3 regions of the Thioalkalivibrio sp. ALE16 genome follow, and region 3 is predicted to be linked to each of the others. Evidence: predicted binding sites of a transcription regulator. Region 3 holds the regulator's gene; each other region holds the start of a gene.
The links. Region 3 encodes sigma-54, which starts transcription at its own class of promoters, with help from an activator protein. Its sites were predicted from a motif close to TGGCANGNTNCNTGCTT; they were not measured.
Positions count from the first base shown of each region.

Region 1: the regulator sigma-54 is predicted to act here: its motif matches at 5,957-5,973, upstream of F627_RS0112775 (TorF family putative porin).
Region 2: the regulator sigma-54 is predicted to act here: its motif matches at 2,116-2,132, upstream of flgA (flagellar basal body P-ring formation chaperone FlgA).

Region 1 is NZ_KB906370.1:52,304-62,453, reverse strand. Features, by position in the region: gene speA (biosynthetic arginine decarboxylase) at 1-465, opposite strand, end outside; gene speE (polyamine aminopropyltransferase) at 781-1,632, shown strand; gene fetB (iron export ABC transporter permease subunit FetB) at 1,733-2,539, opposite strand; gene F627_RS0112790 (ATP-binding cassette domain-containing protein) at 2,530-3,150, opposite strand; gene F627_RS0112785 (ammonium transporter) at 3,477-4,730, opposite strand; gene F627_RS0112780 (P-II family nitrogen regulator) at 4,766-5,104, opposite strand; gene F627_RS0112775 (TorF family putative porin) at 5,171-5,902, opposite strand; gene folB (dihydroneopterin aldolase) at 6,328-6,687, opposite strand; gene F627_RS0112765 (amidoligase family protein) at 6,761-7,783, shown strand; gene F627_RS0112760 (gamma-glutamyl-gamma-aminobutyrate hydrolase family protein) at 7,770-8,612, shown strand; gene msrA (peptide-methionine (S)-S-oxide reductase MsrA) at 8,857-9,489, opposite strand; gene F627_RS0112750 (PQQ-dependent sugar dehydrogenase) at 9,501-10,150, opposite strand, start outside.
Region 2 is NZ_KB906359.1:32,629-42,778, reverse strand. Features, by position in the region: gene F627_RS0106520 (protein-glutamate O-methyltransferase CheR) at 1-797, opposite strand, end outside; gene F627_RS0106515 (chemotaxis protein CheV) at 1,003-1,941, opposite strand; gene flgA (flagellar basal body P-ring formation chaperone FlgA) at 2,237-2,926, shown strand; gene flgM (flagellar biosynthesis anti-sigma factor FlgM) at 3,033-3,347, shown strand; gene F627_RS0106500 (flagella synthesis protein FlgN) at 3,363-3,848, shown strand; gene F627_RS0106495 (flagellar brake protein) at 3,932-4,648, shown strand; tRNA gene F627_RS0106490 (tRNA-Pro) at 4,721-4,797, opposite strand; gene F627_RS0106485 (MerR family transcriptional regulator) at 5,133-5,489, opposite strand; gene F627_RS0106480 (integration host factor subunit alpha) at 5,473-5,772, opposite strand; gene pheT (phenylalanine--tRNA ligase subunit beta) at 5,777-8,137, opposite strand; gene pheS (phenylalanine--tRNA ligase subunit alpha) at 8,137-9,165, opposite strand; gene rplT (50S ribosomal protein L20) at 9,309-9,668, opposite strand; gene rpmI (50S ribosomal protein L35) at 9,689-9,886, opposite strand; gene infC (translation initiation factor IF-3) at 9,989-10,150, opposite strand, start outside.
Region 3 is NZ_KB906360.1:60,260-70,409, reverse strand. Features, by position in the region: gene F627_RS0107500 (NAD-dependent epimerase/dehydratase family protein) at 1-286, shown strand, start outside; gene F627_RS0107495 (calcium/sodium antiporter) at 343-1,320, shown strand; gene F627_RS0107490 (KpsF/GutQ family sugar-phosphate isomerase) at 1,317-2,294, shown strand; gene F627_RS0107485 (HAD family hydrolase) at 2,294-2,833, shown strand; gene lptC (LPS export ABC transporter periplasmic protein LptC) at 2,872-3,417, shown strand; gene lptA (lipopolysaccharide transport periplasmic protein LptA) at 3,398-3,925, shown strand; gene lptB (LPS export ABC transporter ATP-binding protein) at 3,922-4,692, shown strand; gene F627_RS0107465 (RNA polymerase factor sigma-54) at 4,782-6,263, shown strand; gene hpf (ribosome hibernation-promoting factor, HPF/YfiA family) at 6,280-6,618, shown strand; gene F627_RS0107455 (PTS sugar transporter subunit IIA) at 6,622-7,089, shown strand; gene hprK (HPr(Ser) kinase/phosphatase) at 7,141-8,172, shown strand; gene rapZ (RNase adapter RapZ) at 8,180-9,052, shown strand; gene F627_RS0107440 (PTS sugar transporter subunit IIA) at 9,104-9,529, shown strand; gene F627_RS0107435 (HPr family phosphocarrier protein) at 9,501-9,770, shown strand; gene F627_RS0107430 (PfkB family carbohydrate kinase) at 9,827-10,150, opposite strand, start outside.

The DNA.
Region 1 (10,150 bases), on a different contig from region 3:
GCAGATGATCGCCGCACCCGGCCGCGACTGCGCCAGTACGGCCATCAGTTCGGGCTTGGAGCCGGCCTCCAGCCCCACCCGCGGGGTCAGCCCCTCGGCATCCGGCTGATCGCCGGCCGCCAGGATCTGGTCCACCACGCTGCGCTGCTGGTTGACCTTGATCGGGTAGATGGCGGTGAACGCGCCTTCGTACTCCAGCTCGCGCGCGGCGGTGTCGAAGGCCCGCGCCAGGCGGCGCACCCGGCCGTCCAGCACGTCCTGGAACCGCACCAGCACCGGCGGGCCCACATGCTCCTCGCGCAGGCGGCCCGCCAGCTCGTACAGGTCCACGCCGGGGTGATCCGGCCAGTCCGCGCGGCGCATCGCCACATTGCCCGCGGCGTTCACCTCGAAGAAGCCACCGTTCCAGTGATCGATCCCGTAGGTGGCGCGGGCCTCGTCCAGATTCCAGGGCGTGACGGTCATGGTGTTCCCGGATTTCAAAAGCTAGGAAAGTCCCGTCATTGCGAGGAGCGAAGCGACGTGGCAATCGCCTTCATCATCCCCCCGAACACCAGGGGCGATCAGGGCAACCAGGCGCATTGCCCTCATTCAGGAGATTACTCGCTACGCTCGCCCTTCGGGCCGGCCGGCGGCCGTTCAACGCAGCTTCGCTGCTTTTGTACGTCGTCGCCTACGGCTCCTCGCAATGACGAGAAGAACAGAGTTGCCCGCAGGATACAGGGCACTATCATAGCGGCGCATCATACCGTCCACCGCACCGGCAAGGGGAGCCGCCTAATGGCACTCGACAACAACTGGTTCAGCGAACCGCACGAAGACATGGCGCTGTCCCTGCGCATCAAGCAGAAGCTGCACGAGGAACAGACCCCGTACCAGAAGATCGAGATCTACGAGACCGAGGCCTTCGGCAACCTGATGGTCATCGACGACTGCGTGATGCTGACCGGCCGCGACAACTTCATCTACCACGAGATGATGTCGCACCCGGTGCTGTACTCGCACAGCGCCCCGAAGAACGTGGTGATCATCGGCGGCGGCGACTGCGGCACCCTGCGCGAGGTCCTCAAGCACGACGAGGTCGAGCGCGCCGTGCAGGTGGATATCGACGAGCGCGTCACCCGCCTGTCCGAGCAGTACTTCCCGGAGCTGTGCGACGCCAACAACGACCCGCGCGCCGAACTGCTGTTCGACGACGGCGTGCAGTACCTGAAGGACGCCGCCCCCGGCTCCATCGACGTGATCATCGTCGACTCCACCGACCCGGTCGGCCCGGCCGAAGGCCTGTTCTCCACCCCATTCTACAAGGACTGCGTGAAGGCCCTGGGCGCGGATGGCCTGCTGGTGCAGCAAAGCGAATCGCCGCTACTGCACACCGACAGCATCATCCGCCCGATGCACGACAGCCTGCGCGCGGCGAACTTCATCGACGCCCTGACCCTGCACTTCCCGCAGGCCACCTACCCCTCCGGCTGGTGGACCTGCACCATCGCCGCGAAGGACTGCCCGGTGTCCTTCCTGCGCGAAGAGGCCGCCGAAGAGCTGCCATTTGTCACGCACTACTACAACGCCGCGATCCACCGCGCCGCTGGTGCCACCCCGGAGTTCTTCCGTCGCAAGCTGTTCGCCTGATCGCGCGCCAGCGACGGGGCCACCCACGGAGATCGCCACGGCGCTGCGCGCCTCGCGATGACGGGCGCCACACACGCCGTAGGCTGCATTGAGCTCGTGACTAGGTGTGGCGGCCGGCCTTGAGGCGGTCGAGGCGCAGGCGTTCGCGGGTGTCGAACAGGCGGCGGGAGGCGAACCAGACCGCACCCAGGGTGCCGAAGCCGGTACCGGCGGTGATCAGGAACATGATCAGGATCTGGTACTTCACGGCCTCCACCGGCGGGGCGCCGGCCAGGATCTGGCCGGTCATCATGCCCGGCAGGCTGACGATGCCGGCGGCGGCCATGGCATTGATGGTCGGCATCAGGCCGGAGCGCGCGGCCTCGCGACGCATGGTCGTCACCGCCTCGCTCCAGGAGGCCCCCATCGCGAGCCGGCCCTCGATTGTTCGGCGCTCACGCCAGATGGTCTGGGTCAGGCGGTCCAGCCCCAGTGCGATGCCGGTCATGGTGTTGCCGAGCAGCATGCCCAGCAGCGGGATCGCGTACTGCGGCTCCCACCAGGGGGTCGGGCCGACCATGGTGGTCAGCGCCAGCACGGTGACCGCGAACGCCGAGATGAACATGGTCACGGCACCAATGCCGTAGCCCCACAGCCCGGCGAAGCGGCGCTGCTGGCGCGCCATCACCTCGTAGCCGGCCACAGCGAGCATGATCACCGCCATCAAGGCCACCCAACCGAGCTGCGCATGGTCGAACAGCGTCTGCAGGATCAGCCCGACCAGCAGCAGCTGGATCACGGTGCGCGCCCCGGCGATCAGCAGGCTGCGCCCCAGCCCCATACGTGCCCAGACGGTCAGCCCTGCCAGCGCGACGACCAGCAAGGCCGCCAGCGACAAATCCAGCGCGGAAAGCGAGATCAGTTCCACGCGGGCACCTCCAGCTTGCCGTTGGCGATGGTCAGGATGCGGCCGCCCAGGCGCTGACGCTGCAGGGTGTCGTGACTGACCCAAAGCGCTGCCGCGTCTTCCTCGGCGAGATACCCACGTACCGCGCGTTCGATGCGTTTGGTGTTTTCCAGATCCAGATTGGCGGTGGGCTCGTCCAGCAAGAGAACACGCGGCTGGTTCAGCAGCGCGCGCACCAGCCCCAGGCGCTGCTTCTCGCCGCTGGAGAGACGTTCGACCTCCCAGCCTAGAGAGGCCTCGGGCAAGGCGACCTGCTCCAGCAGGTGCAGGGCCGCCGGGCGGGCGAAATTTGCTGGCAGGTGCTCGTCCACTCGCTCGCCCCACCAGGCAGTCTCCGCCGGCACATACGCCACGCGCCGGCGCCAGTCGACCGGCGCCATGGCGTCCCGCGGTTCCCCGTTCAGCATCACCTCCCCCGTATTGGGGTCAAGGTCGGCCAGGGCCCGCAGCAGCAGCGATTTCCCGGAACCGGAGGCGCCCGTGACCTGCACCAGCTCCCCGGGCTGAAGCGCCAGATCCAGCGGGCCCAGATGGGCGGTTTTCAGTTGGCGAACATCCAGCAGGCGATCCATGCGACAGGGTTCCGGTGCGGCGAAATGGCGATCGTAACCGAAGCCGGGGCAGCGGGATGAATGGCCGGACGGGCAGGCGCTGCTTGCTGCGAGACGAACGCTCCGCCGTGACGGGTTGCCTCGGCGGATGTCGATCGCACTGTTCGGCGCGGGCAGGGGCTTCGCGGGCGAGCCCGCTCCCACCGCTCTGGAACCAAAAAAAGGGCGCCCGGGGAGGGGCGCCCAAAGGCCAACATCCAAGTCCTGGGAGACTGTCTTGTCGGCGTCGGAGGAGACGATGTCGGGGCCGGGCCTGTGGCCCGACCCCGGTTCAGGTTAACGAGGGTTTATTGCTTCCCGGTGAACTCCGGGTAGGCCTCGAGACCGCACTCGGCGATGTCGGCGCCCACATCCTCGTCCTCTTCGCTCAGGCGGATACCCATCACCGCCTTGAGGATGGCCCAGACGATCAGGCTGGCCACGAAGACGAAGGCGAAGATGGCAAGCAGGCCCACGATCTGGCCGAAGAAGGTCGCGTCCGGGTTGGACAGCAGGACCGCCATCACACCCCAGATACCGGCGGTACCGTGCGCGGAGATCGCGCCGACCGGGTCGTCGATCTTCAGCTTGTCCAGCGCGACGATCGAGAAGACCACGATCACGCCACCGATGGCACCGATGATCATCGCCAGGAACGGGCTGGGCATCAGCGGCTCGGCGGTGATGGACACCAGGCCCGCGACCGCGCCGTTCAGCGCCATGGTCAGATCGGCCTTGCCGAACACCAGACGGGTGGTGATCAGAGCGGCGACCACACCCCCGGCCGCGGCCAGGTTGGTATTGGCGAACACGGCGGCCACGGCATTGGCCGACTCGATGTCCGAGACCTTCAGCTCGGAACCACCGTTGAAGCCGAACCAGCCCAGCCACAGGATCAGCACACCCAGGGTGGCCAGCGGCATGCTGGAGCCCGGGATCGCGTTGATCTGGCCATCCTTGCCGTACTTGCCCTTGCGCGCCCCGAGGAGCAGCACACCGGCCAGCGCGGCAGCGGCACCCGTGAAGTGGACGATGCCGGAACCGGCGTAGTCCAGATAGCCGATCTGGTCGAGGATCCCGCCACCCCAGCTCCAGAAGCCCTGGATCGGGTAGATGAAGCCGGTCAGGATGACCGCGAAGGCGAGGAAGGCCCACAGCTTCATGCGCTCGGCCACGGCACCCGACACGATGGACATCGCGGTGGCCACGAACACGACCTGGAAGAAGAAGTCGGCACGATCAGAGTAGTAGATGTCGCCACCACTACCCAGTACGTCCGCGACCGCGTTGTCGCCCGAGATCAGGAAGCCCAGGCCCGGGATGATAGAGCTCAGGCCGTCGCTGTACATGATGTTGTAACCGATCAGCATGTACATAATGCTGGCGATCGAATACAGGGCGATATTCTTCGTTGCAATTTCGGCCACACTCTTGGTGCGCACCATACCAGCCTCGAGCATCGTAAAGCCCGCGGCCATCCACATCACCAGCGCGCCGGCCACCAGAAAGTAAAAGGTGTCCATTGCGTAGGCGAGTTCGACAACTTGCTGTTCAATTTCCATGATTGAAATTCCTCATTCGATGGAAGACGGAGGCCTTAAAGGGCTTCCGGGCCGGTCTCGCCCGTGCGAATACGCACGACCTGCTCCACCGGTGTGATAAAGATCTTGCCGTCGCCGATCTTGCCCGTGCTGGCAGACTTGGAAATGGCCTCGACCACCTGATCGACCAGGTTCTCGTCGACAGCCACTTCCAGTTTCACCTTGGGCAGAAAATCGACCACGTACTCGGCACCGCGATAGAGCTCGGTATGACCGCGCTGGCGACCAAAACCCTTTACTTCGGTCATGGTCATCCCTTGTACGCCGATCTCCGAGATCGCCTCGCGAACATCATCAAGCTTGAACGGCTTGATTACGGCGGTAATCATCTTCATGTCAGACTCCTGTAGTCGGGCCCGCCATCTGGCGGACCCGCTGTTGCTTTAGGCGGTAATGCGGAATCAGAAGGTCTTGGACCAGCCCACCCAGGCGCCCAGGTCTTCGTCGGTCTCGTCGACATACTCGAGATTGAAGCTGAACTCGCCCCAGTCGCCCGCATCACGGGTCAGGCTGGCGGTGTAGTGGGTGTAGTTTTCGGCGTTGGAATCGTCGAAGCTGGTGCGACCTACCAGGAAGCCGGCGCTGTAGACGTCCATGAACGGGACATCCAGGCCGGCGTAGAAGTACATGTCGTCGTCTTCCAGGGCCGAGTCATCGCTGTCGTGAACGACGTAGGCCATACCGCCGTACAGTCCCACAACGCCCGTATCGAAGCTGACCTCACCATAGATCTCGCCGAAGTCGGCACTCAGGGAACCGGTATCGTCTCGGGCATCCGGATAGGCGTAATAGATGTAACCGACGTCGTAGCCGAACCCATTGTCGAACGCGTCGGCAAATCCAAGATAAAGATCCATTTCGTAGCTTGTTTGATCTTCATTCCCCTCGTCGACGCCAAAGTCAACATTCGATACCCAGGTTCCCACGTAGAAACCAGAGGCATGCTCGTAATCGATACCACCCTGAACGGCAGCACCGTCGTCGGTTTCGGAAAAACCACGGAAGTAGTAATTGGACACCGCGCCGATGTTCACGGACAGCTCCGCGGCGGCGGTGGAGGTAAAGGCGACGCCACCGGTGGAGCCTACGGTGAGGACAGCAGCGGCCAGCGCGGAACGGGTGAACTTCTTCATGTTGGTCATCTCCCAGATTGGTCAATCGAGTGTCGCGTAGTCGACACCCGGTCCTTGCACGGGCTGTGCCAAGTACCAAAAGGGAGCAAAATCGGCTTTTCGCAACACCTGTTGCGGCCCAACCACGGGCTTTTGCCTTTATTTGGTGCGCACTAAAAGTGCACACGCACCAAAAACGTGCGGAGACCGAGGACTGTGAACCATGTCCGGAATTCCGGAAGATTCAGTCCTTCGGCAAGCGGCGGGGTCGGAGAGGCAAATCGGGGCGGGGACAGGCGCGGCCAACGCACACGCGGCCATGCGGGACGTACGGTGAACATCTCCTTGTCCTGCAGATCGCCACGTCGCCTCGCGACCCGCGATTACACAGCACGGCGTGGGGATGATGGCACCGACCGGGGCAGCGCCCGGTCGCCGGCACGGGTCTACGAAGTAAGGCTGCCGCGCTCGATCTCGATGCCGACCTCGCGCACGCCGGGCACGGCGCCGGGCTTGCCGAGCTTGATGCGCAGCCACGGCGTGCCGAACTGGGCCATCAGGGCCTCGGCGATCTCCTCGGCCAGGGATTCCAGCAAGGCATGCGGCTCGCGCGTGACGATGGCACGCACGGCGTTGGCCACCGCCTCGTAGTCAACGGTGTCGCCGATCTCGCCGGAGTAGGCGGCGATGCGGGTATCGGCCGCCAGTTCGATATCGAATCGCAGGCGGCGCTGGATGCGCTGTTCCCAGTCGTAGACGCCAACAACGGCGTCAATCTCGAGGTCGCGCAGATAGATTCGATCCATGGGTTCGGCGGGCTCCTGTGGGTCGGCGCCTATCCTACTGCCCGGGCCGCACGAGGTACACCGAGCCGCTATCATGGTGCCTCCCGATTACTACGAGACACGCATGAGCGAGCCCTTTCACGAACTCCCCTGGCCCGCCAACCCGGATGGCGAGCCCCGACGCATCGGCGTGGAGATCGAGATGGCCGGGGTGTCGCTGGAGACGATGGCCGAGACCGTGAAAGGCGAGTTCGGGGGCCACGTCGAATCGGACAACGCCTTCGTCTTCCACGTACGCGACACGGACGTCGGCGACTTCCAACTGGAGCTGGACGCCCGGGTACTGAAGGACCGCGGCTACCGCGAACACCTCGCGCGCCTGGGCATCGAGCTGGACGACTCCGACGAGGCCGCGCTGGAGCGCTGGCTCGCGGACGCCGCGGGCCGCCTGGTCCCGCACGAGATCGTGGCGCCGCCGATCGCGACGGCTGACCTTCCCCGCCTGGACCGGGTGCGCGCCGCCCTGCAGCAGGCCGGCGCACTGGGTACCGAACGCTCGTTTCTCTATGCCTTCGGGCTGCAGATCAATATCGAGGTGCACCGCACCGATGCCGAGTGGCTTCTGGCAGTCCTGCGCAGCTTCCTTTTGATGGTGGAAGTGCTCACCGCGGCGGGCGCCATTGACCTGGCGCGGCGCCTGTCTCCCTACATTCGGTCTTTTCCCGGCCCGTTTGTACGCTACGTGCTGGATCCGGATTTTCGTCCCGACCGGGAGGGCCTGATCGACGCCTACCTGGCGCACAACCCGACCCGCAACCGCCCTCTGGACCTGCTCCCGCTGTTCGCCCACCTGGACTCCGGCAGGATCGACGCGGCACCCGTGGAGCACGAGCTGATCAAACCACGGCCGGCCTTCCACTACCGCCTGCCCAACTGCGAGATCGACGACCCGGACTGGAGCCTCGCGCGGCCGTTCAACGGCTGGGTCGAGGTCGAGCGCCTGGCGGCGGATCCGGAACGCCTGGAGCGCCTGTCGCGGGAATATCTGGAACGCCCCGGCCAGGCCCTGGGCCGCTGGGCCGACGACTGGAGCCAGCGCCTCCGTGACTGGTTCTGAGCCCGACCGCACGACCACCGATACCGTGGCCGATACCGCGCCGCCGCGTCCACGCCGCCCGGTGATCGCCATTACCGGACCCGACCAGGGCGGCGGGCCCGCCTGGCTGTTTACAGCGCTCGCGGTCTGGCGCGCCGGCGGCCGTCCGCTGCGGCTGCGCCCGGGCAAGCCGCGCGGTCACCGGCGCTTCGATGGTCTGGTGGTGGGCGGCGGGGCGGATGTGGATCCCGAGCTCTACGGCGAGACCCTCCCCGAGGGACCGGATGCGGCTGCCATCCGGCAGGCGGAGCGACGCCTGTCGCAGCGCCTGATCGGCTATCTATTCTACCCGGCCCTGTGGTTACTGCGCCGGCTGTTCCAGTCCCATGGCGGTGTACTGGACACCGACCGGGACCGGCTGGAGAAGGCCCTGATCCATCGCGCACTGGACGAGCACCGCCCGATCCTCGGCATCTGCCGCGGGATGCAACTGGTCAACGTGGTACGTGGCGGCACCCTGCACCGCGACCTGGCCGAGTTCTACGTGGAAACCCCGCAGGCCCGCAGCCTGCTGCCGGTCAAGCCGGTGGAGCTGGACCCGCGCAGCCTTCTGGCCAACATCCTGGGCGACACGACGCTCCACGTGAACGCGCTCCACAACCACGCCGTCAATGACCTGGGGCGGGACCTCAAGATCGCCGGCCGCGAATCGACCGGCGTGGTCCAGGCCATCGAGGCCGAACACGACTGGTGCATCGGCGTGCAGTGGCACCCCGAATACCTCCCACAGAAACGCCGCCACCAGCGCCTGTTCCGCGCCCTCGTCCAAGCCGCCACCCAAAACGGCTAAAAGACTGATTCACCACGAAGCCCACGAAGGCACGAAGAAAGGCGATTCACAGGAAGTCTGGAAGAAGAGAAGGTTTGCAGGTGAAGGGTCGAGTGCGTGACGGTCGCTCAAGGCACCATATCAACGTGCTGCTGGAGGCCGTCGCATCAGCCTTCTTCCGGTCTTAAAACCTTCCTGTGAATCGCTTTTGACCTGGCCTTTCTTCGTGCCTTCGTGGGCTTCGTGGTAAAAAACGCCTTTCGACCTAGGTGGGATAGGGGACGGACAGGCCGCCAAGGCCGCAGTAGCCGTTCGGGACCTTGGCGAGGTACTGCTGGTGGTAGTCCTCGGCGAAGTAGTACGCCGGGCCCTCGGCGATCTCGGTGGTGATCGCCCCGCGCCCGGCGGCGTCCAGCGCGGCGTGGAAACGCTCGCGGCTGGCTTCGGCAGCCGCGGTCTGCTCAGGGTCGGTGGTGTAGATTGCCGAGCGGTACTGGGTGCCGACATCGTTGCCCTGGCGCATACCCTGGGTCGGGTCGTGCCCCTCCCAGAAGGTACGGAACAGGGCGTCCAGCGAAACCTTCCGCGGGTCGAACACCACCCGCACCAGCTCGGTGTGCCCGGTCTGGCCGCTGCAGACCTCGCGATAGGTCGGGTTCGGGGTATAGCCGCCGCCGTAGCCCACGCTGGTGGAGTACACGCCCTCCTGCTGCCAGAACAACCGCTCGGCACCCCAGAAACAGCCCATGCCGAAATGGATCACCTGCATGCCCTCGGGGTACGGCGGGGCCAGCGGCGTCCCCAGGACCATGTGGCGCTCGGGGACCGGCATCGGCTCTTCGCGCCCGGGCAGGGCCTGTTCGGGGGTCGGCATGCGCGGCTCGGAAAAGGCGAACATCGGCGGCTCCGTCAGTCGGCCGGGACGAGCCGGATCAGCTCCCCCGGATTGTGGTCGGTCAGGATATAGATGGCCCCGTCATGGACGCGCACGTCCCGCACGCGGCGGTCGAGATCCGGCAGCACCTCGCTCTCGTTGACCAGCTCGCGCCCCTCGAAGGTCAGCCGGCGAAGGGTCTGATGCGCCAGGCCGCCCACGAGCAGATCGCCGTCCCAGTCGGCAAAGGCGGGATCGCGGAGGATCGCCATACCCGAAGGGGCGATGGAGGGCGTCCAGTGATGCAGGGGCGATTCCATCCCCTCCTTCTCGGTCAGGCCTTCGCCGACCTGCCCGCCGGCATACTCCCGGCCGTGGGTAATGACCGGCCAGCCGTAGTTCAGGCCGGGCTCGATGATGTTAACCTCATCGCCCCCGCGCGGGCCGTGCTCGTTCTGCCAGAAGGTGCCGGTCTCGGGGTCCATCACCATGCCCTGCGGGTTGCGCACCCCCCAGGCCCAGATCTCGGGGCGGGCATCGGCATCATCCACCAGCGGATTGTCGTCCGGGACGCGGCCGTCATCATGCAGCCGGATGATGCTGCCGATATGAGTCGAGGTGTCCTGGGCATGATCGCGCTGGCCACGATCCCCCACGCTGATATACACGTAGCCCGCGTCATCGA
Region 2 (10,150 bases), on a different contig from region 3:
ACCGAGCCGTAGTCGGTGCGAACCGTCTCGAAGGCCTTGGTGTACGGGCCGGCCGTCTCCGAAGCGCCAAGAAACAGATAGCCGCCCGGATTCATCTGCCGGGCAATACCGTCAAGAACCTGTCGCTTGGTCTCGCCGGAGAAATAGATCAGCACGTTGCGGCAGAACACCAGGTCGAACTTGCCCAGTGCCGCGTAGCTGTCGATCAGGTTGAGCTTCTGAAAACGACAGCGCCGCTGGACCTCGGGAACGACCTTGTGGCCGTCCGTCACGGTCTCGAAGAAGCGCGCGCGGCGGCTCTCGCTCAACCCGCGCACAATACTCAGGCCGTCGTAGACCGCCCGCCGGGCGTCATCCAGGATCTTCTCCGACAGGTCCGTCCCCAGGATGGATACCGGCACCTTGCGCGGGGGGCGGGATTCCTCCCACTCGGAGACGACCATGGAGATGCTGTAGGCCTCCTGGCCACTGGAACAGCCGGAAGACCAGACCTTGATGCTGCTTCCCTTCGCAGCCAGCTCCGGCAACAACACATGCCGGAGGATCTCGAACGGAAAGCCATCGCGAAACCACGAGGTTTCGTTGGTCGTCATCGCGTCGATCACACGGGTGCGCAGCCGCGGATTCGGGGCTTGCCGCATCGCGTGCAGGAGCTCCGGCACGCTCTTGAAGTCGAACTCGTCGAGCAGCCGGGACAGTCGGCTCGACACCAGATACTGACGGCTGTCACCCAGCACCAGGCCGCAGCAGTCCTGCAGGAAGCGGGAAAACTCCTCGTAATCGCGGGAATCGATCACCGGTTCATCCCCGAGCACAGTCCATGGTGATTAGCATCCTGATGACGAGTCCTTGACAGCGGCGCCCGCGCCACGAAACGCAGGGGGAATCCCCGGTAGCGGGTTTCAGTATACGGTGTCGCAGGCGGGACACGACACTGGGCCCTTGTCGGCCATGTGACGCCGCCCCGGCCTTGCCGGGCGGCAACCCCGTTCCCCCCGGCGGTCATTCGACCTGTTGATCCTCGCGCCCGGTCTGGTCGAGCACCGCGTTGGCCAGTTCGTCGGGGTTGAATTTCGAGAGAAACGCATCGGCCCCGGCGCGCTTGACCATGTCGGTATTGAACTCGCCGCTCAACGAGGAATGCAGCAGCACCTTCAGATCTTTCAGGGCGGGATTGTCCCGGATCCGCGCCGTCAGCGTATAGCCGTCCATGCGTGGCATCTCGATGTCCGAGATCACCAGCTCGATCTGGTCGCGAACCGGGCCCTCCCCGGCCTTCTGCTCCAGGAAGTCGAGCGCCTCCTGACCATCCTTGAAAACCTCGTATTCGAACCCGAGACCGCGAATCGCCCCCTCGATCTGCTTGCGCGCCACGACCGAGTCGTCAACGATCACGACCTTGCGCCCCCCCGCTGGCGTGGCGTCCGCTCGGATGGACTCGGAGACCTCGGTCGGCAGAGGATTGACGATCGAAAGCACCCGTTCCACGTCGATGATCTCGACCAGCTTGTTGTCGATCTCGGTGACCGCGACCAGGAAGGACTCGCGCCCCGTACCACGCGGAGGGGACTTCACGTCCTGCCAGTTCACATTCACGATCCGGTCCACGGCCGACACCCAGAACCCCTGAACCGAACGGTTGAACTCGGTGACCACCACCTTCTGGTCGCCGCTGTCGCTGGCACCGGCCGCGCTGCGCAGGCCCATGGCGCGCGCCAGATCGATAATCGGCACCGTGCCGCCCCGCAGCGTAGCCACACCGCGCACCACACTCATCGACCCCGGGATCTGGCGCAGCGGCGGCGACGGGATCACCTCGCGCACCTTGAACACGTTGATTCCGAAGGTCTGTGATCCACCCAGGTGGAACAGCAGCAGTTCCATCCGGTTCTGACCCACCAGCTGCGTTCGCTGGTTCACATCGTCAATGAATTGACTCATGGTGCTGCTCTCCTTGTCCCGCGCCCATCTGCCGCGAGCCGCTCCCGGGAGCTCAGTGTGCACCGCGCACCCCCGGGCTGTCATTTGCAATCGCCTGTATGCGCCTTCTGGCGCCGCTTCCCAGGGATAACGGCATTGAACGCCGGGCCTTGAGTCGGGCACCGCCCGGACAACTGGCATCAAACCTGCATAGCTTCGGGTCCGCGAACGGACGCGGCAGACCCGGGGTATTCCCTCGGGCGGCGAGGACCGGCATATGCATCCACATACAACCTGTACATCACGCTGCATCCCCATGGGGCTCATGGCTCTCGTGGCGTGGTTCGCGCTCTCCGTGCCGGCCCACGCCGAGATCCACCCCGTTGCGGAGATCCGCGCGGCCGCGGAACAGTTTCTGTTGCAGGAGCTGGACGCCGAACATAGCGACGACATCAATATCGAGATCGGCCAGCTCGACAACCGGCTCCGGCTGGCCTACTGCCATGACGGACTCAACGCCCGTTTCCCGCCCGGCGGCCGCCGCGACGGCAATACCGCGATCCACCTTCAGTGTGCGGGCCCGGTCACCTGGCAGCTGTATGTCCCGGCCACGGTGGAACGTTACGCTCAGGTGCTGGTGGCCAGTCGCAACCTCCCTCGCCAGCACACGCTGACCAGCGGCGATCTGCGCTTCCAGCGCATCGAGACGTCACGCCACGCGGGCAGTTATCATGAAGACAAGTCGGCCCTCATCGGTCAGCAGACCCGGCGCAGCATTCGTCCGGGCCAGATCATCGGCACACAGCACGTCACCCAGCGCGAGATCGTCAGCCGCGGCCAGCGGGTCACGATCCTTGCCGAAAACGGCTCGATCGCCATCCGCATGCAGGGCGAGGCCCTGGAAAACGGCAGCCTCGGGGACCGCATCCGGGTCAAGAACACCTCGTCCGGGCGCGTGGTCGAGGGCGAAATCCAGCCCTCCGGGCACGTCCGGGTGACACTTTGATGCCGACTCTGTGATCGGTGTTAAAAAAACCACCGCCACAGGGCTACAGTTTCAGCACACGCGGCCGTAAACACTTGCAGCACAGTTACAACGACAGGACGGCACAATGGATATCAAGGGCCTCAATACGAACAGTCTGCGCCCCGACGGCCAGAGCTCCACGGTCAAGGGCCGCGAGGACTCCAGCGGCGCGCCCAACCGGGCGCAAGGGTCGGATAGCGCCGCGACCACCGGTAACGATTCGCTTACCCTGACCGGCGCCGCCCAGGCGATGAGTTCGGCCGCCAGCGCCGGCGAGAATGCCCCGTTCGACGCGGCGCGTGTGGCCGAGCTGCGCGAGGCGATCGCCAGCGGCAACTACCCGGTGGACAACGAACAGCTGGCCGACCGCATGATCGACCTCGAGCGCCTGCTGCGCTAATCACGGACCTCACCGATGAACACCGACACGCGCCATCGCCTGCTGCGCTCCCTGGAAACCTCGATCCGGCTGGCCCACCAACTGGAAGAGGCCCTGATCCAGGAGACCCGCGCGGTCGAGGCGCGCACCCCGGAGACCCTGCAGGAGGTGGTGGCGACCAAGCAGGGGCTGCTGCAGGACCTCGAGACCGAGACCCGCCAGCAGCGCGCTATCGCCGAGGCCGCGAGCGAGTCATTCACACCCGAGGGCATGGCCCGCCTGCTCTCGCGCATGGACGACGGTGCCGTCCTCAACGATCACTGGCAGGCCCTGCGCCAGTCCATCGAGCGCTGCAACACCCTCAACCAGGGCAACGCACGCCTGATCGATCGCGATCGCCAGCGCGTGGAGCTCTCCATGCAGATCCTGCGCGGCGAAGAGGCCGGCCCGGCGGCGACCTACGACCCCTACGGGCGCACCCGCCCCAACACCCGTGGCGGACGCCGTATCACACAAGCCTGATGCAGCTTATTCGCACCGATGCTGGCATTTCGGATGCTCGACCAGTACCTTGCGTCCTCACACCCAGCTAACGTCACGGACGCATGGACGAAACCGACTACACGGTCGACAAGCCGGACCGGATCGCCGGCATTCTCAAGGACCTGGACCACAAGCTCACCCTGGTCAGCGTCCGGCTCGACGCCGACGGCCCGCTGTACACCTCGGCCCTGGTCCGGCTGGACCCCGCCGCTAAGGAACTCTTTCTCGACGAACTGAATCCGCCGCGCGCGCACCAGCATGTCACCTCCGGTATGCCCCTGCGGGTATTCGCCGCGCTGCGCGGCGTGGCCGTACGCTTCTCCACCACCGTGGCCCGGATCGAACATGAAGAAGGCGGCGCCCTGTACGCCTGCCCCTACCCCGAAACACTGGAGCATCTCCAGCGCCGCGAAACCTTCCGCGTTCACATCCCCATGGCCCAGCGCCCGCAGATCGAACTGCGCGCGCCCGGCTGGAAGGGCCCGGTCATCGGCGAGCTCGTCGATCTCTCGGGCCAGGGCATGTGCATCGAGCTGGCCACGGCCACGCTCGACACGCTGGAGACCGGCACCACCCTCGCGTTCACCAATCTGCTGCTCCCCGACGTCAGTGAGCGGCTCTCGGGCGACCTGCGCCTGGCCAACCGGCGGCGCAGTACGCGGGACGGCTACGAGTACGCCGGCTTCGAGATTGTCGGGATGACCCAGTGGCTGGAGCGCCAGACCAACCTCGCCTTGCTGCATTACCAGCGCGAGGCGCGTCGCCGCTCGATGGAATAGACCCGCCCGGACAAACTCGGACGTCAGACACAAAAAAGGCCGCTACAAGCGGCCTTTTTGATGCTTCCCGTTTGGTCGGGACGGCAGGATTTGAACCTGCGACCCTCTGCACCCCATGCAGATGCGCTACCAGACTGCGCCACGCCCCGAAGCCGCGAACTATATCCGATTCCCCGCCGTCACGAAAGCACCCAACACCGTCAAAGCGAACCGAGCGCCCATCACGGCACACGAGTGTTTAGTTCACCACAGAGTGCACGGAGGACACAGAGAAACGCGAGGGAACGGAAGGCATCGATGGATGCCGGATTCGGAGGACGGAGTGGGCCCGATAGGGCGCAACCCGCCACCCGTTAAGGCGTTCGGCCAGACCACATACCGACACCCAGGGTAGTTATCCGCGGTCAGGCCCTAACGATCTTCTCCGTGAACTCTGTGCCCACTGTGGTTCAAAAGGCCTTTCTGAACACGGGTGCCGGGAAGGTCAGGCGCGGAGCGTGCGCAGTACGGACTCGAGCTCGGAGATGGTGTCCTGGATGATCTGCTGGGCCTGCTGGCGATCGCCCTTCGCCTCATCACCGGAGAGCTTCTGGCGGGCCCCATTGATCGTGTAGCCCTCCTCGTACAGCAGAGCCCGGATCTGGCGGATCAGGATCACGTCCTGGCGCTGATAGTAGCGGCGGTTCCCGCGGCGCTTCACCGGCGCCAGCATCGGGAATTCCTGCTCCCAGTAGCGCAGCACGTGCGGCTTGACCTGGCACAGCTCCGCCACCTCGCCGATCGTGAAGTAGCGCTTGCCCGGAATCGCGGGCAGTTCCTGGTGGTTACTCGCCTCCAGCATAGCTCTCTACCCGCTCGCGCAGTTTTTGCCCCGGGCGGAAGGTAACCACACGTCGCGCGGATACCGGGATCTCCTCGCCCGTCTTCGGATTGCGTCCCGGACGCTGGTTCTTGTCGCGCAGGATGAAGTTGCCGAAGCCCGAGAGTTTTACGCCCTCGCCTGCTTCCAGCGACTGGCGCATTTCCTCGAAGAACATCTCGACGAATTCCTTGGCCTCGCGCTTGTTGAGACCCAGTTCCTCGTTTAGCACGGCGGCAAGATCCGCCTTGGTAACAGCTGCCATCGCCTTATTGTCTCAGGGTTGCGTTGAACCGGGCCTGGAGATGCTGCATCACCGCGTCGGTGACGCCAGCCACATCCTGTTCGCCTAGGGTGCGATCAAAAGCCCGTAAAATCAAGCCCAAAGCCAGGCTCTTCTCGTCCGGATTCAAGCCCTTGCCCTGGTACAGATCAAACAGGCGGACATCCTGCACCAGCTCCAGGTCCAGCTCCCGGATGGCCGCCAGCACGTCGCCGGCGGCAACCGATTCGCCGACCACCACCGCCAGATCGCGCCGGATCGACGGATAGGGCGACAGCGGGCTGAACTGGGCCACCGGCGCGCGGGCCACGGCGACCGCGTCCAGGTCGAACAGGTAGACGGGCTCCACGTCGAATCGCTCGCACAGGGAGGGGTGCAACCGCCCGACCCAGCCAATCGCCTGGCCATCCACCAGGACGCGCGCTGACTGACCATCATGCAACGCCGGGTGCCGTTCCATACGGAAGCCCAGCTCCCCGGAGACCCGCTCGCAGAGGGTCTCCACCACCCCCTTCGCGTCAAAGAAATCGATCTTCCTCGGGGCCCCTTCCCAGTGCTCCGGTGCCGCCCGGCCGCCGAGCAGACCGGCCAGGCGTGCCTCCTGGCGCAAACCCGAGGCGTCCGGAACAAACCGCAGACCGTGCTCGAACAGCCGCAGATCCGGTTGCTGGCGCGCCTGGTTGTACGCTGCGGCAGTCACCAGTCCCGGCCACAGCCCGGGACGCATCACCGCCAGGTCGGACGAGATGGGATTGGCCAGGGCCAGGGGTTCGACGTCCGGATAGAACGCCCGGGCCGTGTCCGCCGCAACAAAGCTGAAGCTGATGATCTCGTGAAACCCGCGGCGCGCGAGCCCGTCGCGCAGTGACCGCAGGGCATTGTCCGGGGTCACCGGCGCTACGGGCGTCGGCAGGGTCTGCGGCAGGGCATCGTAGCCGTGCACCCGCGCCAGCTCCTCGATCAGGTCCTCTTCGCGTTCCAGATCGAACCGCGCGCGCGGCGCCCGCACCGACCAGCCGTTACCGACCGTCTCCACCTCGCAGTCCAGCGCCCGCAGGATGCGTTCGATCTCGGCGGCATCGAGTGTGACCCCCAGCAGGCGCTGGACTCGCTCCGGGCGCAGGGTGATCGCGTTCTCCCGGTGCGGAGCCGGCGTCTCGCCGGTCTGCTCGACCGGGCCGCACTGCCCTCCGCAGATCGCAAGAAGAAGCTCAGTGGCGCGCTCCATGGCCCGGGGGACCAGGGTGGGATCGACCCCGCGCTCGAAGCGGTGCGAGGCATCGGTGTGCAACCCGTGGGCCCGGGCGCGGCCGGCCAGGGCACGCGGGGTGAAATGCGCGCACTCGAGGATTACCCGCGTGGTGGCCTCGTCGACCGCACTGGCGGCCCCGCCCATCACGCCGGCGAGCGCCAGCGGCCCATCCTCTCCAGCAATCACCACGTCCCTGGGCGACAGTTTCACCGTCTGCTCCCCACCCAGCAGGGTCAGGGATTCACCCTCTTCCCCGCGTCGCACGATGATCCGTTCACCGGCGCGCCCGGCATCGAAGGCATGCAGGGGCTGGCCCAGCTCCAGCATGACGTAGTTGGTCACATCCACGATGGCGCTTAGCGGACGCACCCCGGCACGCCGCAGGCGTTCCGTCATCCAGACCGGTGTGGCAGCCTTCGCGTCCAGCCCCTCCAGCACCCGCGCCGCATACAGCGGGCAGGCCTCCGCATCGCGGACCTCGATGGCCACACGGGCTTCGCTGGCCACCTGCACGCCCGGCATGTCCGGGGCGTGCAGCGGGCGATCCAGCAAGGCCGAACATTCGCGGGCAATACCCCGCATCCCCAGGCAATCCGCCCGATTCGGGGTCAGGTCCACCTCGAGGATGATGTCGTCCAGCCCCAGGGCCTCGCGCAGGTCCAGGCCGGCCTCCAGGTCCGATGGCAGCGCCATCAGTCCCGCCGCATCCTCGGACAGGCCCAGCTCGCGCGCCGAGCAGAGCATCCCCTCGGAGGCCACCCCGCGCAGCTTCGAGCGCTTGATCCGGAAATCGCCGGGCAAAACCGCCCCCACCACGGCCACAGGCGCACGCATGCCCTCGTGCACATTGGGCGCCCCGCACACGATGGTCAGCGGCTCCGCCGCGCCGGCCGCGACCCGGCACACGCGCAGGCGATCGGCATCCGGATGCGGCTCCACCGAAAGGACATGCCCCACCCGCACGCCGCTGAAATCCGGGGCCGCGGGCTCCAGGGCGTCCAGCTCCAGCCCTGCCATGGTCAGGCGATGCCCCAGCGCCTCCGGGGTTTCGTCGATCTGCAGCCATTCCTGCAGCCACTGCACACTGATACGCATTAGCCTGTCTGCCCGAATTGCCCGATAAAGCGGATATCGTTGTCGAAGAACAGCCGGAGGTCATTCACGCCGTGGCGCAACATCGCCATGCGCTCCACCCCCAGCCCGAAGGCAAAGCCCGTGTACTGCTCGGCGTCGATCCCGACGTGCGCCAGCACGTTCGGATGCACCATCCCGCAGCCCATCACCTCCAGCCAGCCGGTATGGCTGCACACCCGACACCCCTCACCGCCGCAGTGCACGCACTGGATGTCGACCTCCGCCGAGGGTTCGGTGAACGGGAAGTAGGAGGGCCGAAACCGGGTGGCCAGATCATCACGGTCGAAAAAGGCCTGCAGGAAGGCGCTCAGCACACCGCGCAGATCCGCGAAGGTGATATCCGTATCCACGCACAGCCCTTCCACCTGATGGAACATCGGGCTGTGGGTCAGATCGGAATCACAGCGATACACCCTCCCGGGCGCGATGACCCGCAGCGGCGGCTTCTGCTGCTCCATGGTCCGGATCTGCACCGGCGAGGTATGCGTACGCAGCACCCGGTGGGCGTCGAAGTAGAACGTGTCGTGCATCGCCCGCGCGGGGTGATGCTCGGGGATATTCAGGGCCTCGAAGTTGTGGAAGTCGTCCTCCACCTCCGGTCCCTCGGCCACGCGGAACCCGAGACCGGCAAAGAAGGTCTCGATTCGTTCAAGCGTCTGCGTGATCGGGTGCAGGGCACCCGGCCCCGGCCGGCGCCCCGGCAGCGTCACGTCCACCCGCTCGCTGGCCAGCTGATCCGCCAGGGCCGCCTGCGCCAGCGCTTCCTTGCGCGCCTCGATCAGACCGGCGACCTCGGCCTTGGCTTCGTTCACCTTCTGGCCCGCGGCGGGGCGTTCCTCCGCCGTCAGCTTGCCGAGTTCCTTCAACTGGGCGGTAATCGACCCCTTCTTGCCCAGGTACTGCACCCGGACCTCATCCAGCGCCTTCAGGTCGGTGGCCGCCTCGATGCGGTCGCGCGCCTCGGCGACGAGCTGTTGCAGTTGCTCCACGTGCGTTCCCCGAAAATGATGGGCGACGGCTTACCCGCCGTCCCGGTGTTCCCTGTTCCCGAAACAAAAAAGGGAGGGCGTCGACCCTCCCCTTTCCGGGACCCGCCAGGCAGTGCCCGGCGGGTAATCCTGCAGGATCCTGCTCAGGCCGGCAGTGCGGCCTTGGCCTTTTCGGCGATCTTGCCGAAGGCGGTCAGGTCGTGCACGGCCAGATCGGCCAGGCTCTTGCGGTCGATCTCGATCTCGGCCTTCTTCAGACCCGCCATCAGGCGGCTGTAGGAGAGATCGAACTGACGGGCCGCCGCATTGATGCGGACGATCCACAGCGACCGGAACTGGCGCTTCTTCTGGCGACGGTCACGGTAGGCGTACTGGCCGGCCTTGATGACGGCCTGGTTGGCAACGCGGAAGACGTTCTTCCGGGCGCCGTAGTAGCCCTTGGCCTGCTTCAGGACCTTCTTGTGACGGGCGTGAGCGGTTACACCGCGCTTGACTCGTGGCATGTCTCGATTCCTCGGTCAGTTCAACGGTACGGCAGCAGCTTGCGCACGGCCGGGGCATCCGACTCGTGCACCATCGCCGGACTGCGCAGGTGACGCTTACGCTTGGTAGGCTTCTTGGTCAGGATGTGGCTGCGGTGCGACTGGAACCGCTTGAACTTCCCCGACCCGGTACGGGTGAAGCGCTTGGCCGCACCCCGATTGGTCTTGATCTTCGGCATTACTCTCTCCGGCATTTGGGGCCGTACCCGATTCGGGCCGGCCGTTTGTGAAAAGGCGATACGGGTATGCGGAGACCCGACCGCCCTTGTTGTCTGACCGGCCTACTTCTTCTTGCCGGTCAGCACCATGATCATCTGGCGCCCTTCCATCTTCGGGCGCTGTTCCACGACCGCAATATCGGCCATGTCCTGCTCGATCTTGTCGAGCAGCTCGCCACCGAGTTCCTGGTGGCGCATCTCGCGCCCGCGAAAGCGGATGGTGAC
Region 3 (10,150 bases):
CAGCGTGACCACCCGCACACAGGGCACCTTCAATCTGGGGGCCGAACCCGCCTGGTCACTGCGGGCCATGGCACGCCACCGGCGGCGCTGGGGGGTGCCGGTCCCCCTGGGGCTGATCCGCGCCCTGCACCCGCTGGCCTGGCGCCTGAGCGCCCGCGCGGGCGACCCCGGGTGGGTGCGCGGGCTGGACGGCCCGCTGGTGCTGGACTGCACCCGCGCCCGCGAGCAGCTCGGCTGGACCCCGCGGGTCAGCACCGCCGCGTGCCTGGAGCGCCTGCGCCACTGACACAGTGCCCCAATCCGCTACAATCGCGGCCTGACCGTTCGGGACCCGTCTGCCCCATGGCCCTACCCATCGCCGCCGTCATCGTCGGCCTGATCCTGCTGACCTGGAGTGCCGACCGCTTCGTGTTCGGCGCCTCCGCGTTTGCCCGCGGAGTCGGCGTGAGCCCGCTGGTCATCGGCCTGACCATTGTTGCCTTCGGCACTTCGGCCCCGGAGCTCGTGGTCTCGGTCCTCGCGAGCCTGCAGGGCAACCCGGGCGTGGCGGTAGGCAACGCGATCGGTTCGAACATCGCTAACATCGCACTGGTGCTGGGGGCCGCCGCGGTGGTCGCACCGCTGGCGATCGGCCGCGGCATGGTTCGCCGCGAACTGCCGATCCTGTTGCTGGTCAGCTTCGGCGTCCTGCTCCTGCTGGTCGGCGGCGAGCTGGGCCGGATGGAAGGCATCGCCCTGCTCGCGGGACTGACCGCATTCACCGCCTGGATGGCGTTGACCGCCCGCCGCGCGCAACAGGCCTCGGGCGAGGATACCCCCGAAGTCGTGCGCGGCATGGTGGAGACCATCCCGGACAGCGATCGCCTCGGTCCCGCGATTGCCTGGCTGGTGTTCGGGCTACTGCTCCTGCTGGCCAGCAGCCAGGCCCTGGTCTGGGGCGCGGTGGAAATCGCCGAACAACTGGGGGTCAGCGATCTGGTCATCGGCCTGACCATCGTCGCGATCGGCACCAGCCTGCCCGAGCTGGCCACATCGGTGGTCGCCGCCTTCCGCCGCGAGGCGGGGCTGGCGATCGGCAACGTGGTCGGCTCCAACCTGTTCAACCTGCTCGCGGTGCTGGCGGTTCCGGCCCTGATCGCGCCGCTGGCAATCGACGCCGACGTCCTGGCACGCGACTATCCCGTGATGCTGGCACTGACGGTGGCCCTGTTCCTGATCGCGCTGGGCCGCCGGGGGCAGATCCTGCGCTGGCAGGGCGCCCTTCTCCTCATCGCCTTCGCAAGCTACCTTGTCTATTTGGGAATTACGGCAACTGCATGAACTTCAACCCCGAAACCACCCGCAACCTGGCCCTGGCCGTCCTCAACGACGAGGCCGAGGCCGTGCACAACCTCGCCCGGCGCATCGACGACAGCTTCCTCGAGGCCTGCCGCTGCATCCTCGAGTGCAAGGGCCGCGTGATCGTCACCGGCATGGGCAAGTCCGGGCACATTGGCAGCAAGCTGGCCGCGACCCTGGCCTCCACCGGCACCCCCGCGTTCTTCGTGCACCCAGGCGAGGCCAGCCATGGTGATCTCGGAATGATCACCCGCGAGGATGTGGTCATCGCGCTGTCGAACTCCGGCGAGACCGACGAAATCCTCACCATCCTGCCGCTGATCCGGCGCCTGGGCGTGCCGCTGATCGCGATGACCGGCAACCCCGGCTCGCGCCTGGGCGCCGACGCCACCGTGCACCTCGATGTCAGTGTCGAGCGCGAGGCCTGCCCGCTGGGCCTGGCCCCCACCTCCAGCACCACCGCGGCGCTGGCGATGGGCGACGCCCTGGCGGTCGCGGTACTGGATGCACGCGGCTTCACCGCCAACGACTTCGCCCGCTCGCACCCCGGCGGCCGGCTGGGCCGGCGGCTGCTGGTGCATGTCGCCGACATCATGCACACCGGCGACGCGATCCCGCGCATCACGCCGGAGGCCCCGCTGAAGGACGCCCTGTTCGAGATCACCCGCAAGGGCCTCGGGCTGGTGATCGTGGCCGGCGCCGACGACCGCATCCAGGGCGTGTTCACCGATGGCGACCTGCGCCGCACCCTGGATGCCGGGCACAGCCTGGACGGCCTGACCATCGGCGAGGCGATGACCACCGGCGGCCACACCGCGCAGCCCGACTGGCTGGCGGTCACGGCACTCGAGACCATGGAGAGCCGGCGCATCAACGCCCTGCCGGTCACCGACACCGACCAGCGTCTGGTCGGCGTGATCAACATGCACGACCTGCTGCGCGCCGGGGTGGCCTGATGAACCTGGATGCCGCGACCCTGCGCACCCGCCAGCAAGCCGTACGCCTGCTGATTCTGGACGTGGACGGCGTGCTGACCGACGGCAGCCTGTTCCTGGGCGATGGCGGCGAGCAGTACAAGGCCTTCAACAGCCGCGACGGCCACGGGATCCGCCTGGCGCTGGACGGCGGCCTCGACATCGCCATCCTGACCGGGCGCACCTCCGGGGTGGTCGAACACCGCATGCGGGACCTGGGCGTGGAGCACCTGATCCAGGGCCGCCGCGACAAGGGCGAGGCCCTGCACGAGTTGCTGCAGCGCACCGGCCATGACCCGGCGGAAGCCGCCTTCATGGGCGACGACATCGTCGATCTGCCGGCCATGCAGCGGGTCGGGCTCGGGATCGCGGTCGGGGACGCCCACCCGCTGGTATGCCGCCACGCCCAGTGGGTCACCGAGGCCCACGGCGGGCGCGGCGCCGTGCGCGAGGCCTGCGAGGGGCTGCTGGCCGCGCAGGACCGGCTGGACGCCCTGCTCGAGACCTACCTGAACGGATGAGCCGGCGGAGACGCAACCGGTACGGTCTGGCGCCGCCGTTGGTCCTGTTCACGCTGGCGTGCGCAAGCCCCGCAACCGCCGAGGTCACCCCGCCCGAGGGCGAGGTGACCCTGCAGATCGACGGATTCACGCTGCACGCCACCGGCGACGACGGTGAGCGGACCCACCGGCTGCAGGGCACCCGACTGCGCGAATTCGGCCGCGACGGGCCGCAGTGGGTGGATGCCCCGGAACTCGACCTGTTCGCCGATGGCGGTATCGAATGGCGCTGGACCGCCCCGGCGGCCCTGCACCGCCCGGCTGACGAAACCCTGGACCTGGTCGGCCCCACCCACGGCGTACAACCAGCCCGCGGCGAACGCGTGCAGACGGTGATCGACTCGCGGGATGTACGCATCGCCACAGACACCATGGTCGCCACCTCGAAGGCCCTCTCCACCCTGAACCAGCCCGGGCTGTTCCAGCGCGGCACCGGCCTGCGCGTGGACTCGCGAGCGGATACCATAGAGCTGTTCCATGACGTGTACTCGCTCTACAGCGAGGCGAGCGAGGAGGACCCCGCGCATGACCCCGATCCCGAATAGCCGCCGCCTGCCGGGCCTGCTTGCGGCGGCCGGCCTCCTCTCCGCCCTGCTGGCGACGCCGGCCCTGGGCCAGCAGGGATCGGGACCCTCGCTGCCGGTGGAGATCACCGCCGACCGCGCGGAGATGGACGAACGCCAGGGCCTGGGCACCTACACCGGGGACGTGATCGTGATCCGCGGCGACATGACGCTGGAGGCCGACACGGTCTACGTGCGCACCCGGGATCGTCGCCCCTACGAGATGGAGGCCCACGGCGAGCCGGCCCGCCTGGAATCCCCCGACCCCGAGACCGGCGAGATGCGCATCGCCACCGCGCTGCGCATCGACTACCTGCTGAACGAGGACCGCATGATCCTCACCGACCAGGCCCATGTGATCACCACCCGCGAAGAGGCGCGCGGCAAGCGCATCACCTACGACCTGACCACCGACGTGATCGAGGCCGAACGCGGCGAGGGCGACAGCGAACGCGTACGCATCACCATCCAGCCACGCGACGACGAATGAACGCACCCGCCACCAGCCCGGCGCCGGCACCCGCCGAGGCCCGTGATCGCCTGATCGGGCGCGAACTGACCAAGCGCTACGGCCAGCGCACCGTGCTCGACCAGGTGGATGTCGACCTCGCACCCGGTGAAGTGGTCGGCCTGCTGGGTCCCAACGGCGCCGGCAAGACCACCTGCTTCTACAGCCTGGTTGGGCTGATCCGCCCTAACGCCGGGCGCATCACCCTGGGCGGGCACGACATCACCCGCGCGCCCATCCACGTGCGCGCCCGCGCCGGTCTCGGCTACCTGCCCCAGGAGGCCTCGATCTTTCGCCGCCTGAGCGTGTGGGACAACCTGCAGGCCGTGCTGGAGCTGCGCCCCGGACTGGACCGCCACGAACGCCGGCGTATCGGCGACGCCCTGATCGAGGAGTTTCAGCTCGAGACCGTGCGCCACAGCCCCGGGATCGCGCTGTCCGGCGGCGAACGTCGGCGCGCCGAGATTGCGCGGGCGCTGGCCGGTGACCCGCAATTCATCTGCCTGGACGAGCCCTTTGCCGGGGTGGACCCGATCTCGGTGGGCGATATCCAGGATGTAATTCGCCACCTTGCAGCGCGCGGCATCGGTGTTCTGATCTCCGATCACAACGTGCGCGAAACCCTCGGGATCTGCCACAGGGCCTATATTCTGAGCGAGGGGCGCCTGCTGGCCGCCGGGACACCCGACGAGCTACTGGCCGATCCCCAGGTGCGCCGGGTCTATCTCGGCGAGAATTTCCGCCTGTGATTCCGGCACGCGCACAACCCGCGCCGGTGCACAAACCACGAGGCAGCATTTAAGATTGCTCTTATGGTCACCCGCGACCCGCACAGCCAATGCTGAAACCCGGCCTGAATCTTCAGCTGGGTCAAACGCTCACCATGACCCCGCAACTGCAGCAGGCGATCCGCCTGTTGCAGTTGTCCACGCTCGAGCTGCAGGTGGAGATCCAGCAGGCGCTGGAGAGCAACCCCATGCTGGAACAGGTGGAAGACGAGGACGACATGGGCGGGGCCGAGCGCCTGGACGCGGAGGGCGAGGTGGTGGAAGGCGACCGCATGGAGGCCACTACCACCAGCGATGAGGTGATTCCCGAGGAGCTCACCACCGACAGCCGCTGGGACGACATCTACGAACCGCCGCCCGCCCCCAAGGGCGTGGATGACCGCGACCCGCTGGAAAACACCAGCGACGACGACGGCGAGGGCCTGCAGGACCACCTGCTGTGGCAGCTGCACCTGAGCCACCTGACTCCGCGCGACCAGCGCATCGGCGCGGCCCTGATCGACGCGATCAGCCCCGACGGCTATCTCGAAGGCGACCTCGAGGCCCTGGCCGAGACCATCAGCCGCGGCGAGGAAGAGCCCGTCGGCGTGGATGAGGTCGAGGCAGTCCTGCACTGGATCCAGCAGTGCGACCCCCTGGGCGTGGGCGCGCGCGATCTGCGCGAATGCCTGGAGATTCAGCTGCGCGAACTGGCCCCGGACGCCCCCGCCCGCGAGGCCGCCCGGGCGATCCTGGAACACGGCATGGACAGCCTGGGCAAGCGCGATTATAAAGCCCTGCAACGCCAGTCGGGTGTGCGCGACCCGGACGAACTGGCGCGCGCCCTGGACCTGATCCGCACCCTGAACCCGCGACCGGGCGCGCAGATCAGTGCCGCCACCTCCGAATACGTGGTGCCCGATGTCTACGTGCGCCACACCCCGGAGGGCTGGCGCGTGGAGCTGAACCCGGAGATCGCGCCACGCATCCGTATCAACGACCTCTACGCCGGCATGGTGCGCCAGGTATCGGATGCCCGCGACAGTGCCTTCATGCGCGACCAGCTGCAGGAGGCGCGCTGGTTCCTGAAGAGCCTGCACAGCCGCAACGACACCCTGCTCCGCGTTGCCGAGGCGATTGTCCATCGCCAGCAAGGCTTCCTGGAACATGGCGAGGTCGCGATGCAGCCATTGATCCTGCGCGATATCGCCGAGATCCTGGAGATGCACGAATCGACCATCTCCCGGGTGACCACCCAGAAATACATGCACACCCCGCGCGGGGTCTTCGAGTTCAAGTATTTCTTCTCCAGCCACGTCGGCACCAACGACGGTGGCGAGTGTTCCGCCACCGCCATCCGTGCCATGATTCGCGAATTGATCGACGACGAACCCGCGAACAAGCCGCTCAGCGATGCCCGGCTCGCCCAGATCCTGGCGGACCGGGGCATCAATGTGGCGCGTCGCACCGTGGCCAAGTACCGCGAGGCGATGCACATCCCTTCATCCAGCGAACGCCGGCAGATGGCCTCCATGCCCACCGGCCACAAGTAACCAAGGAGTCCCGACCATGCAGATCAACCTGACCGGCCACCATGTGGACCTCACCGACGCCCTGCGCGACTACGTCAACGAGAAGTTCGCGAAGCTGGAGCGCCACTTCGACAAGGTCATCGACGTGCACGTCGTGCTGACCCACGAGAAGACCCAGAACCAGTTCAACAAGGCCGAGGCGAATCTCCAGGTCAGCGGCAATCACATCCACGCCGAGGCCTCCCACGAGGACATGTACGCCGCCATCGACGCGCTGATCGACAAGGTCGACCGCCAGCTGATCAAGCACAAGGAAAAGGTCAAGGATCATCACCGGGCCGAGGGCGCCCAGCGCAACCGCGAGCAGGCCTCCTGACCCATGTCCATTGCCGAGCTGATCACCGCCGAGCGCATCCGCCTGGAGCCGGAATGCTCCAGTCAGAAGCGGGCCCTGGAGGCCCTGTCGGAACTCCTCGCCGGCGGCGGTGATGCCGGCGGACCGGGCAGCACCGCGATCTTCGAGGCCCTGTCCGCGCGCGAAAAGCTGGGCTCCACCGGCCTGGGCCATGGGGTTGCGATCCCCCATGGCCGCCTGGCCGATCTCGAGGCTCCGCGCGTGGCCGTCCTGCGCCTGGAGAGCGGCGTCGACTTTGACGCCATGGACCACGAGCCGGTCGACATCCTGATCGCCCTGCTGGTCCCGGAGGCCGCCACCAGCGATCACCTCGACCTGCTGGCCCAGCTGGCGCGCGGGCTTTCGCAACCGGACACCATTGCCGCCCTGCGCCGGGCCGGCGATGCCGCCAGCCTGGAACAGGAACTCGTCCGCCGCTTCCGCGAGGGCTGATCCCGTGCGCCCCGCACCCTGCCACGCCACCGATCCCCGCCGGCCCTGCTCATGAACGAGGCACTGGGCGAAGGCGGGATTGCCCGCGACATCAACGTGGAGAGCCTGATCCAGGCTATGGGCAACCGCCTGGATCTGCGCTTCGTGCATGGCGAGCACGCCGCCCCCGACCGCAAGCTGGTCGGCGAGGACGGGGATGACCTGCCTCTGGCCGGCCACCTCAACCTGATCCGACCCAACCGCATCCAGGTCATCGGGGACTTCGAGGCCCGCTACATCGCCGGCCTCAGCGACGACCAGCGCAACGACCTGATCCTGGAGATGGCCCGCACCGGCACCACCGCGGTGATCTTCGCCGAGGACACCTGCCCGTTCTCGGAGATGCCCCATGCCCCGCAGGAGGCGCTGCCGCTGATCCTGTGTTCCAGCACCAGCAGCCACGAGATCATCGCGCTGCTGCGCTACTTCCTGCAGCAGCGTCTGGCGCACTTCGAGGTGCGCCATGGCGTGTTCATGGAGATCCTCGGCATCGGTGTCCTGATCAGCGGGGCCTCCAGCGTCGGCAAGAGCGAGGTGGCGCTGGAGCTGATCTCGCGCGGGCACCGCCTGATCGCCGACGATGCCCCCGAATTTGCGCGTATTGCCCCCGACATCGTGCGCGGTCACTGCCCGGCCCTGCTCCAGGACCTGCTCGAGGTGCGCGGGCTGGGGGTCCTGAACATCCGCGCCATGTACGGCGACTCCGCGATCAAGGGCGGCAAGTACCTGCGGCTGATCATCGACCTGCGCGATCACGGCGAGCCCTCGCCGGTCCCCGACGACCGGCTGAACGGCCGCCGCGGCGAGATCGACATCCTTGGCCTGCGGATCCCGCTGATCAGCCTCCCGGTGGCGCCGGGTCGCAACATCGCGGTGATGATCGAGGCCGCCGTGCGCAACCACATGCTGCACATGCAGGGCTACATCGCCGGGGATGACCTGCGCGCCCGCCAGCGCCGGCAGATGAGCGGCGAGGCCGAGGAGCCGCCCTACCACCGGGCCGTGCCCGCCACGACCGTCCCTAACCCGGACCCGGAGGGCTGAGCCCGCCATGCGCCTGCTGATCGTCAGCGGTCTGTCCGGATCCGGCAAGACCGTGGCCCTGCACACCCTGGAGGACGCCGGCTACTTCTGCGTCGACAACCTCCCCCTGCCGCTGCTGCCGGACCTGATCCGCCAGGTGCGCCAGGGCCACTACGACACCGAGGGCGATCGCCATCTGGCGGTGGGCGTCGACGTGCGCAGCGGGCTGGAGGCCCTGAAGGGGTTTGCCAGCCTGCTGGCCGGGCTACGGGCGGAGGGCCTGCAGGTGGAGGTCCTGTTCCTGCAGGCCTCAAGCGACGTACTGCTGCGGCGCTACCACCTGACCCGGCGGCGTCACCCGCTGGCGCGCGATGGCGTGCCCCTGGTGGAGGCCATCGACCGCGAACGCGAGTGGCTGGGCCACGTCGCGGCGGAGGCCGACCTAACGGTGGACACCTCGCGGCTGTCGATGCACGACCTGGCCCGTACCCTGCGCGACCGCATGGGCGAGCGCGGAGAGCACGAGCTGTCCCTGCTGTTCCAGTCCTTCGGCTTCAAGCACGGCGCGCCGATGGACTCGGACTTCGTATTCGACGTGCGCTGCCTGCCCAACCCCTACTACGAACGCGAGCTGGCCGGCCTGACCGGCCGCGACCCGGCCGTATGCGAGTTCCTCGAGGGGCACGGGGAGGTCGCGGCCATGTTCGACAGCATCCAGGGCTTTCTCTCGCAGTGGCTCCCGCGGCTGCTGGAGGACCACCGCAGTTACGTGACGGTCTCGATCGGCTGCACCGGTGGCCGACACCGCTCGGTATACCTGGTCGAACGCCTTGCGGGGGCGTGGCGGGACCGGGAACATGTTACTGTTAGCATCCGTCACCGCGAGCTGGGCAAGCAGTAACCACGAAGCGCGGGGGCAGGCCCCTACGGAACCCGCAATTGGAGCAGATCCATGGGCGTTGGTCTCATTCTGATCACGCATCAAAACCTGGGCGACACCCTCTTGCAGACCGCACAAAGCATGCTTGGCGGCCTGCCCGATGACTGCGAGTCCATGGCGATGTCCCAGAACGACGACCCCGACGAGGTCCTGGCCCGCGCCCGCGAGCGCCTGACCACTCTGGACAGCGGCGCCGGGGTACTGATCCTGACCGACATGTTCGGTTCCACCCCCTCCAACGTCGCCAGCCGAGTGGCTCGCGGGGCCAACGCGCGCGTGATCGCCGGGATCAACCTGCCGATGCTGATCCGCGTCCTCAACTACCAGCATCTCCCGCTGACCGAGCTGGTCAACAAGGCCCTGTCCGGCGGGCATGACGGAATCCTTCTCTGCGACCAGGAGTGCAGCGATGCCGCAGCGCGTAGTCCCCATCGTTAACCGTCTGGGGATGCACGCGCGTGCTGCGGCCAAGTTTGTCAGCCTGGCCAGCCAGTACGCCGCCGATGTCACCGTCTCCCGCAACCAGCAGGAGGTCAACGGCAAGAGCATCATGGGGGTCATGATGCTGGCCGCGGCCCAGGGCAGCGAGATCACCATCGAGACCGAAGGCGAGGACGCCCCCGAGGCGCTGGACGCGCTGACCGAACTGGTGGCCGACCGTTTCGGCGAAGAGGCCTGACCCTCCACTGACGCCTGTGTGCCGCTGAACAGGCGGCTATCCCCCTTCTCCCGGCCCTAACCCGGCCCGGCACCGAGGTCGGACACCGCCGCCGCCAGCCCCTCGAACCCGCGCTGCGCGAGCTTGCGCTCGGCCAGGCGCACGGCCGCGTACAAGGCCTGCTCGGGGGGGGTGCCGGAGACCAGCGCATCGATCAGGCCGGCATTGAAGGCATCTCCCGCACCCACGCTGTCCACCACCTGCAGACCGGGCGGGGGTGCACAGTGGTGGATCGCGCCACGGGCAGCCAGCCAGGCCCCGGCGCTTCCGGCCGTCACGGTCAGGATGCGGTCGGGGAAGCGGCTCGCCATCTGCCGCAGCGCGTCCTCCGGTGTATCCGC